DNA from 2 places in the Chromobacterium rhizoryzae genome. Region 2 is predicted to be linked to the other one. Evidence: riboswitches for the same ligand, from Rfam matches in the RefSeq annotation. Region 2 holds a riboswitch; the other holds the start of a gene.
What was found. Region 2 has a riboswitch for FMN ahead of JC616_RS11365 (class I SAM-dependent methyltransferase). Riboswitches for the same ligand answer to the same signal wherever they lie in the genome.
Positions count from the first base shown of each region.

Region 1: it holds a riboswitch for FMN, as region 2 does, so the genes downstream of both, ribB (3,4-dihydroxy-2-butanone-4-phosphate synthase) here and JC616_RS11365 (class I SAM-dependent methyltransferase) in region 2, are expected to answer to the same signal.

Region 1 covers NZ_CP066126.1:534,684-539,602, reverse strand. Annotated here, with positions in the region: gene JC616_RS02435 (ABC transporter substrate-binding protein) at 1-305, shown strand, start outside; gene JC616_RS02430 (hypothetical protein) at 354-761, opposite strand; gene ruvB (Holliday junction branch migration DNA helicase RuvB) at 879-1,913, opposite strand; FMN riboswitch at 2,002-2,148, shown strand; gene ribB (3,4-dihydroxy-2-butanone-4-phosphate synthase) at 2,274-2,933, shown strand; gene JC616_RS02415 (ATP-binding protein) at 2,986-4,395, shown strand; gene JC616_RS02410 (hypothetical protein) at 4,392-4,919, shown strand, end outside; gene JC616_RS02405 (sigma 54-interacting transcriptional regulator) at 4,919-4,919, shown strand, end outside.
Region 2 covers NZ_CP066126.1:2,513,478-2,518,396, reverse strand. Annotated here, with positions in the region: gene JC616_RS11375 (SpoIIE family protein phosphatase) at 1-915, shown strand, start outside; gene JC616_RS11370 (N-formylglutamate amidohydrolase) at 925-1,680, opposite strand; gene JC616_RS11365 (class I SAM-dependent methyltransferase) at 1,874-2,611, opposite strand; FMN riboswitch at 2,848-3,010, opposite strand; gene JC616_RS11360 (YfeK family protein) at 3,094-3,459, shown strand; gene hrpA (ATP-dependent RNA helicase HrpA) at 3,557-4,919, shown strand, end outside.

The DNA.
Region 1 (4,919 bases), 2.0 Mb from region 2:
AGAAAGAAGGCAATATCCTGGCGGTGGATAATATGGTGGTGTTGAAGGACGCCCCGCGTCCGGACCTGGCGCACCGCTTCATCAATTTCATGCTGGACGGCAAGAACGCCGCCGAGATTTCCAACCAGATCGGCGCAACCAATCCGGTCAAGGCGGCCGAGGCCTTCTTCAAACCGCAGATCAAGGCCAATCCGGTGATCATGCTGGAGCCGGCCAAGGGCAAATACGTGGCGCTGAAAGATCTGGACGTGAAATCCCGTCGCGATCTGAACCGCTTGTGGTCGCAAATCAAAATCGGCCGCTGAGCCGCGCCGCGCTTCAAAGAAAAATCCCGGTCATGGACCGGGATTTTTTCATTCGTCGGAGGCCTGCTCGCCTTTGCGCATCTCCACCGCCTTCATGATCACATAGGCCAGCATCGCGCACAGGAAGAACAACAACATCACCCAGGCAATCGAGCGCAGGGTGTCGATGAAGGTATTGAACAGCTCCAGCAACCAGCGTTCGCCGGTCAGCTCCATCACCGTGCTGCCCTTGCCCGCCGCCGGCGGCAGATACTTCTCCAGCGCCCACTGCCGCACGCCGCCGGACACGCCGGTGACCACGATGGCGAAGAAAATGTACTTGCGCCAGGCATCGGTCAAATCCCGTCCCAGGACTCGCGCCAGAATCTTGTTGACCGCCGGATCGAAAAAGCGCGCGGTGAAAATCGAAGTGGCGATCGCCACCGCCAAGGTCAGGCCGAACAAAGCGTAGAACATAATCATCCCCCGCCGCAGCGGAATGCGTGAAAGCAGGCATTGTACGCCCGCGCGGCGGCGGCGGCGATCAAGGGATGGCCATGCTGCTGCGCGCAAGCGACAGCGCCGGCCGGCGCGTCAATCCCGCAACGGCAGCCCAAAGTGCTGATAGGCCAGCGCCGTCGCCATCCGGCCGCGCGGAGTGCGCTGCAGATAGCCTTGCTGAATCAGGAAGGGCTCGATCACGTCTTCTATGGTGTCGGTGGATTCGCCGATGGCGGCCGCGACGTTGTCCAGCCCCACCGGCCCGCCGGAGAACTTCTCCAGAATGGCTTGCAGCAGTTTGCGGTCCATGACGTCCAGGCCGGCCGGGTCCACGTCCAGCATCGCCAGCGCGGCGTCCGCCACCTGGGCGCTGACCACCCCGTCGGCCCGGACCTCGGCGTAATCCCGCACCCGGCGCAGCAACCGGTTGGCGATGCGCGGCGTACCGCGGCTGCGGCGCGCCACTTCGAACGCGCCGTCGTCGGCCAGCTTGACGTTCAACAAGCCGGCGGAACGGCTGACGATGCGGGTCAGTTCCTCCGCGTTGTAGAACTCTAGCCGCGCGACGATGCCGAAACGGTCGCGCAGCGGATTGGTCAGCATGCCGGCGCGGGTGGTGGCCCCCACCAGGGTGAACGGCGGCAGATCGATCTTGACCGAACGCGCCGCCGGCCCCTCGCCTATCATGATGTCGATCTGATAATCCTCCAGCGCCGGATAGAGGATTTCCTCCACCACCGGGCTCAGCCGGTGGATCTCGTCGATGAACAGCACATCGTGCGGTTCCAGATTGGTCAGCAAGGCGGCCAGATCGCCCGCCCGCTCCAGCACCGGCCCCGAGGTCTGGCGCAGATTCACCCCCATTTCGCGGGCGACGATGTGCGCCAGCGTGGTCTTGCCCAGGCCGGGCGGGCCGAACAGCAGCACGTGGTCCAGCGCTTCGCTGCGGCGCTTGGCCGCTTCGATGAAGATTTCCAGCTGTTCGCGCGCCTTCTTCTGGCCGACGTACTCGTCCAGCTGCTTTGGCCGCAAGGCGCGCTCCAGCGCCTCCTCCTGGCTGGACAGGCTTTGCTGGGTGACGATGCGCGGCTCGGGCGCGCCGCCGTACAGGTTGTCGGTTTCAATCATGGTGTCAGCCGCCGGCCAAAAAAACGAATGCCCAATCTTACCACCGCGCTATAATCGCCGCTGGCCCGCCCATCATCGCGGGCCAACGCAACGTCTTCAGGGCGGGGTGCAATTCCCCACCGGCGGTATGATCGCAAGATCGAGCCCGCGAGCGCTTCCGCTTCCCGGCGGAAGGTCAGCAGATCTGGTGACAGGCCAGAGCCGACGGTAATAGTCCGGATGAGAGAAGACGACATGGCCGCCTGCCGCGCTACGCGCGGCCGCGGCGTGTTCGCTGCGCGCTGGTGCGCGCGGGTTGGCTTGCGCCGGCCCTTTTCACGCCCTGGAACCTGTTTCTCAAACGACCCGAGGACCGTTTCCATGAGTATCGCCACACACCCCGACATCTTGTCCCAACGCGTAGAAGCGGCGCTGAACGCCTTGCGCCGCGGTCTGCCGGTCATTGTTCCCGATGATCACGACCGCGAGAACGAGGCCGACCTGATCCTGGCCGCCGACGCGCTGAGCGAGGCCGAAATGGCGCGTCTGATCCGCGATTGCAGCGGCATCGTCTGCCTGTGCCTGACCGCCGAGCACGCCGCCCGGCTGCAATTGCCGCCGATGACGCAACGCAACGGCAGCCGCTACGGCACCGCCTTCACCGTCAGCATAGAAGCCGCCCAGGGCGTGTCCACCGGCGTGTCCGCCGCCGACCGGGTGCGCACCATCCAGGCCGCCGTCCACCGGCAAGCGCAGGCGGACGACGTGGTCAGCCCCGGCCATGTCTTCCCGCTGGTGGCCGCCGCCGGCGGCGTGCTGAGCCGCCGAGGCCATACCGAGGCCGCGGTGGAACTGGCGCGCCTGGCCGGCTTCCAGCCCGCCGGCGTGCTCTGCGAGCTGATGAACCCCGACGGCAGCATGATGCGCGGCGCGCAAATCGCGGACTACGCTCAAACGCACGCGCTGCCCGTTCTGAGCGTGGCCGAACTGGCTGAATGGATTTCCCGCCAGAACTTAGCCGCCGCTCCGCTGTCTGCTTGATCTTTGCCCTTAGCCGCGGGCCTGCGCCCGCGGCGTCGACGCCGACCCCATCATGCTTCGTTTCGTTTCATTCCGCAGCCTGTTGCTGGCCAGCTTTCTGATCGTCGCCGTCGTGCCCTCGGCCGTGCTGATCCAGCTGCGCAACGAGCTGGGACACGCCGCCTCCACGCTGCGCTCGCATCAGGAGCAAGCCAAGGAATGGCTGGACGCCAACCGCGTGTCGCGCGAGCAATCCATTCAATTCGAACGCGCCACCCGCCAGGCTCAAATCCTGAAAGACCGCGCGCTGGCCAAAACCGCCGCCGGCGCCTGGCAGGAGATCGAGCTGGCGCAACGCAAATTGCAACGCGGCGACGACGACGAGTTGACGCTCAGCGCCCGGGCCATTCTGGCGATCCAGCCGCAACTCCAGGCCCTGCCGGCGCGCGCCGGCGCGCAACGCGACCGCTTGTTCCGCCAGCTGGACCTGCACCTGACCGCGCAAGGCCAATTGATCAACCGCCAACTGGAACAAAGCCAGCGCCAATGGCAGGACTCGATCACGGAAATGCGCCGCACCGCCGACCGCCTGGCCTGGCTGTCGCTGGCCTCCGCGCTGGCGCTGGCGCTGGCGATGACCTTGTTGATCAGCTGGCCGCTGCGCAAGCTGCAAGCCAAGATCGCGCGGATGAGCGACGGGGCGCGGCTGCAGGACTGGCGCCAGTCCGGCCCCGCCGACCTGCAGCGTCTGGCGCGCGAGCTGGCCCAGCTAGACCGCCGGTTGGCGGCGCTGGAAGAACAGAAAGGCCGTTTCTTCCGCCAAGCGTCCCATGAGCTGAAAACGCCGCTGGCCGCCATCCACGAAGCCGCCGCGCTGCTGCGCGAAGAAGTGATAGGACAGCTGTCCGCGCAGCAGCAGGAGATCGTCGCCATCCTGCAGAACAATGCGCAAACCCTGCGTCAGCGCGTGGAAGCCTTATTGCGCTATGATGCCGGCCAATGGCTGTCCGAGACGCTGACCGTGGAAACCTTCGACCTGCCGGCGCTGATTGCGGAGCGGCTGCAGGCCAGCCGTCCGCTATTGCAGGCCAAACGCCTGGCCGCCGACGTCCTGGGCGATGCGGACCGGGTCAACGGCGACCGCTCCAAAGTGGAAACCATTCTGGACAATCTATTGATCAACGCCATCCGCCACAGCCCCGCCGGCAGCGCCTTGAGCCTGCGCCACGGCCGCGACGCCGGCGGCGTCTGGCTGGAAATCCGCGATCAAGGCCCCGGAGTGCCGGACGCCTATCGGGAAAAAATTTTCGAACCGTTCTGGAGCGGCTCGCCGCCGCCGGGCGAACTGCCCGGCACCGGGCTGGGCCTGGCGATGGCGCGCGGCTTCGCCCAATTGATGCGCGGCGAACTGACGCTGGAATCCAAACCTCAGGCCGGCGCCTGCTTCCGCCTGCAGTGGCCGGAACCGGAGAACAAGACATGAAGACATCTCGCTTTTGGGCCCTCAACACGCGCCGGCTGCTTTGGCTGTGCGGCCTGCTGGCCCTGAGCGCCTGCGCTCATCAAGGCCAGCCGGTCGCCGTGCCCGCCGCGCCCATCATACGTTGCCCGGACGCCAACCAGATCCTGCTGCTGCTGAGCCAGACGCGGGAAATCCAGGCGCTGAGCCTGGCCGGACGGGAAAGCTGCGGCAGCGCCCGCTTGCTGACTCTGCTGCAACAGGCGCAGACGGCGGAGAGCCGCGCCGATGTTCAAAAACTGCAGGCCCAATTGGAAAGTCTGCTCGCCAAAACCGATAATCTGGACCCCGCCAGCCAGGGTCTTGCGCGGCTGCCGCTTCAACAGCTGCAGGAAAGACGCAAGCTGGCGGAAGCGCTGGAGCGACAGCAGGCGCAGAACCGCGATCTGCAAAAACGCTACGACGACTTGAACGGCAAGCTCAACGCCTTGCGCGAAGTCGAGCGCGAACTCCAGCTGAAACCCAGCAAAACCAAAGGAGGCCAGCCA
Region 2 (4,919 bases):
GGCGACGACTATCTGACCAAACCGGTCAGCCCGGACCTGCTGACTGCCAAGATCCAGGTATTTTTGCGCATCGCCCAAATGCAGCGGCAGATCAACCAGGACGCGGTGCGCCTGGAGCGCTACTTCCAGAACAATGAGCGCGAACAAAGCTACGCCTTGGAGCTGATCGAGCGGCTGAATCGGCAACAACTGGAACTGCCGGCCCATGTCTGGCGCCATTTGCGGCCGGCTTCCCAGTTCAACGGCGATCTGGTCTGCTATGCCCGCGCGGCAGATCGGGAATACCTGATGTTGGCCGATTGCACCGGACACGGCCTGACCGCGGCCATCAGCGCCATCCCGGCGGTGGAGTGCTTTTACGAGCTGGCTCAGGCGCAAGCGGCCTTGGGCGACATCGCGGCGGCCATCAACGACAAACTGCACCGCCTGCTGCCCTCCGGGCGCTTCGTCGCCGGCATCCTCATCGGAATCGACGCGGCCGCGCAGTCTGTGCAGGTCTGGAACGGCGGCATTCCCTGCGCGCTGATGTTTGATCCACAAGGGCGCAAGGTCAAGCAATTCCGTTCCGAGCACCCGCCCCTGGGCATTTTGGCGGCTAGACAGTTCGACCGTTCGCTGGAAACCAGCATGTTGAAGTCGGAGCATGCGCTGGTCGTCTGCTCGGACGGCATTACCGAGGCCCAGGCGGACAATGGCCAGATGTTTGGCCTGGACGGCGTGATCAAGGCGGTGGAAGCCGGCTGGCCCGGACGGATCGGCAATACCGTATTGCAGGCGCTGCAGCGCCACCGCCAGAACGAAGCCATCTTGGACGACGCGTCCTTGCTGGTGGTGCATTCGCCATCGGTCCCAAACCAGCCTGAGGCCGATATCGGCTGCGCCGTGCCAAACCGCTCCCGCTGGCACGACGCCTGAGCGCCGCGCCTAGTCCTCCACCTCTCTCACATAGCGCACCAGCGCCTGCAAAAGCTGGGAGAAACGATGCGCGGCCAGATTGCCGTCCGAGGGCGTGAGCCAGGTGCTGCTGATTTCCAGCTGAATGGCGGGCACGCCCAGCCGCGAAGCGAATTTGGCGATGGTCTGATGCTTGGACGCGGCGAAGTAGTTGTCGGAGACATTGAGCACGCCCTGCCCTCGCAAACGCTGCTCCAGCCGCTGTTGCAGCCAGGGCTTGCCCAGGAGCGAAGCCCCGTTCAAGGTGCCGAAATCCACGTCGTAAGGCCGGTAAGGATGGCTGCCGTGCAGGTCCAGCACCAGCAAGGGACGCTGATCGGCGATCAAAGCCGCCAGCTTGCGTTTGAAGGCGTTGTCGTCTTCGTAATTGGGGTCGGACGGCGAGGCGCGGGTGGTGTAGATCGCGGTGGCGCCGGCCAGTTGGTGCAGCATCGCCGCCAAGGCCGCGGTGCCGCCGCCGTCGGAGAAACGGTATTGCCCGTCGCGGAACGGGCTGGTGGCGTGCGGCGCGGTGACGATGATGGGACGCTTGCCCTCCAATACGGTAAACCACGGCTCGCCGTTTTGCGGCGGCCTGTCCTTGGCGGCGTCCGCCTCCTGCTGCAGCTTGATGGCCTCGACGATGTGGGCCGGTTCGATGACGGCCCGTTCCGGCGGGGTCTTGCCGACGGCGGGCGCCGTCGATAAGGCCAGAATCAGAATCCCCGCTACCCATCCGCTTCTCATCGCCTTCCTCCTGATTCTTGCCCGATCATTGCTGGACCGGGCATGCGCGGCTTGGTTCTAAGAACCTGTTTGCGATCTGCTACGCGTCGGCGATACAGCGTTGAAAACAGCCATGCCGTTTTTCAGCCGTTTTCGCCTTGCCGCGACTTGCGCGAGACTTTGAACAGGTTCGGGCCAGTCCGGCAAGGCCGCGCTAACGCGCCGGCTTTTGCGCGGAGAGCAGCAGCAGGGCCGGACGGCGCGCGTGCGGCCGCAAACCGTCCCGATGCGCCAGGGTCTGCGGGTCCGGCGCGGGCTCGCCCAGATGAAGCAGTTGGAAGCCGGCGTCCAGCAAGCCTTTCACATAGCTTTCCACCGTGCGGTGATGTTTGATCACGCCGTCGACGAACCAGCGGCTTGCGCGCGCATCTTGCTGAAAGTAGGCGTCCAGCGTCCAGTGCGATGGCTCGCCCGCCGCGTCCAGCGCCCAACCCTGAGGGCTGGCCGTGCAAATCGGGTGCTCCACCGTCAGCGCGAACACGCCGCCGGGCCGCAGCGCGGCGAACACGCGCGCCGCCGCCGCCGCGTAATCCTCCACATAGTGCAGGGCCAGCGAGGACACGGCCAGATCATAGGCGGCGGCCGGAGGCTGAAAATCCTCGATGCCCGCGCACCGATATTGGATGGCGGGATCCTGGGTGCGCGCCCGCGCCTGTTCCAGCATGCGTTCGGACAAATCCACCGCGGTGACGCTGGCCGCGCCCTCGCCGCGCGCCCAGCGGGCGAAATCGCCGAAACCGCATCCCAGGTCCAGGATGTCGATGCCGGCCAGCGGCGGCAGCGCGCCGCGCAAGGCGGGCTGCTCCAGCACGCCGTTCAGCCCGGTGTCGCTGTCGCGCAAGGCTTGGTATTGGGAGAAAAAGACTGGATGGTCGTAGATGTTTTGCTGCATGTGGAGGCTCCGTAAAAAATCTAAGAGCCTGTTCAAAGTCTCGCGAGCAAGAGCGAGACAAGGCGAAAACAGCAGAGAAAGCGGAATGTACATACGGTACATGAGCATTTCGAAGGTGTTTTCAACGCCGTATCGCTGAAGCGCAGCAGACATTGAGCAGGTTCTAAGGAAAGCGCCCCAGGGCGGCGCGCGGCCATGCCGACGCGCAAAAGCGCGCCGGGCTCTCACGGCCTGGCGCGCGTCTTCTCTCATCCGGACTCTCACCGTCGGCTTCGGCTTCTCACCGAATCTGCTGACCCGCGCATCGTGGAAACGGCTGCGCGGCGCTCGCGGGCTCGTCGCCGGCATTCGCCGCGACATACCGCCGGTGGGGAATTTCACCCCGCCCTGAAGACCGGCACAGCATAAAGGCGGCGCGGAAGTTGGACAAGCCCCGCCCCATCGCGCATAGTCTGCGCATTCCAATTGCAATGGAGCGAAGCATGACCCCGAAGCTGCCGATCTGGCTGTTTTTTTGTTTGAGCGCCGGCGCGGCCGTCGCCGCGCCCACCCCGGCCGCCAAGAACGAGATCAACCATCTATTAGACTATCTGGCCCAGTCCGGCTGCGAATTCAATCGCAACGGCAGTTGGTACGGCTCTAAAGAGGCCCGCGATCATCTGAACGACAAATACCAGTATCTGCTGAAAAAAGACTGGGTCAGCAACGCGGAAAGCTTCATCGAGCGCGCGGCCACCCAGAGCAGCATCAGCGGCAAGGCCTATCAGGTGCGTTGCGGCTCGGCGCAACCGGTGGCCAGCGCCGGCTGGCTGAAAGCGGAGCTGGGCCGCTACCGCCAGCGCAAATAAGCCGTTCCGCCGGCGTCCGGCCGGCAATCCAGGCCTGCCGGACCGCCACGCAGCTGTTATAATCGCCGCTTTCCTGTAATCCAGTGTTCTTTTCCCGATGACTGCTGCCCAGCTGCTGGCCCAACTCAAGGCCGACCTCCCCTCCTGCCTGATCCGCGACCGCCACGCCTTGCGCCGCAAACTGAGCGACGCCGCCGAGCGGCTGAAGAAAAACCAGCCCGCGGACAGGCAGCTGGCCGATATCCAGACGCAGATCGAGCGCTCCGCCGCCAAGGTGGCCGCGCGCCGCGCCCATCTGCCCAAGCCCGATTTCGACGACGCCCTGCCGGTCAACCAGAAACTGGCCGACATCAAAGCCGCCATCGACGGCCATCAGGTGGTGATCATCTGCGGCGAAACCGGCTCCGGCAAAACCACCCAGCTGCCCAAGATCTGCCTGGAACTGGGCCGCGGCGTGCACGGCCTGATCGGCCACACCCAGCCGCGCCGGCTGGCCGCGCGCTCGGTGGCCAGCCGCATCGCCCAGGAGCTGAAATCCACGCTGGGCGAGCATGTCGGCTTCAAGGTGCGCTTCACCGACAAGCTGTCGGACAAATCGGTGATCAAGCTGATGACCGACGGCATCATGCTGGCGGAAACCCAGACCGACCGTTATCTGGAAAACTACGACACCATCATCATCGACGAGGCGCATGAACGCAGCCTCAACATCGACTTCCTGCTGGGTTATCTGAAACAGCTGCTGCCGCGCCGGCTGGACCTGAAAGTGATCATCACCTCGGCCACCATCGACGCCGACCGCTTCTCCCGCCATTTCGACGGCGCGCCGGTGATCGAAGTCTCCGGCCGCACTTACCCGGTGGAAGTGCGTTACCGCCCATTGGCGCAACGCGACGAAGACGAGCGCGAAGTGGAAATGGAAGGCGCCATCGTCGACGCCGTCGACGAGCTGTCGCGCCAGGGCCCGGGCGATATGCTGGTCTTCCTGCCCGGCGAGCGCGAAATCCGCGAAACCGCGGAAAAACTGCGTAAATCCGGCATCCGCGGCTACGAAATCCTGCCCTTGTTTGCCCGCCTGTCCAACGAGGACCAGCAAAAGATCTTCAAGCCCTCCGGCGGCCGCCGCATCGTGCTGGCCACCAATGTGGCCGAAACCTCGCTGACGGTGCCGGGCATCAAATACGTGATCGACACCGGACAGGCGCGCATCAACCGCTACAGCCCGCGCGCCAAGGTGGAACAGCTGCAAGTGGAGAAAATCTCCCAGGCGGCGGCGCGGCAGCGCGCCGGCCGTTGCGGCCGCGTCGAGGCCGGCATCTGCGTGCGCCTGTACGGCGAGGACGACTTCAATCAGCGCCCGGCCTTCACCGACCCGGAAATCGTCCGTTCCAACCTGGCCGCGGTCATCCTGCGCATGGCCGCGCTGCGGCTGGGCAAAGTGGACGCCTTCCCCTTCATCG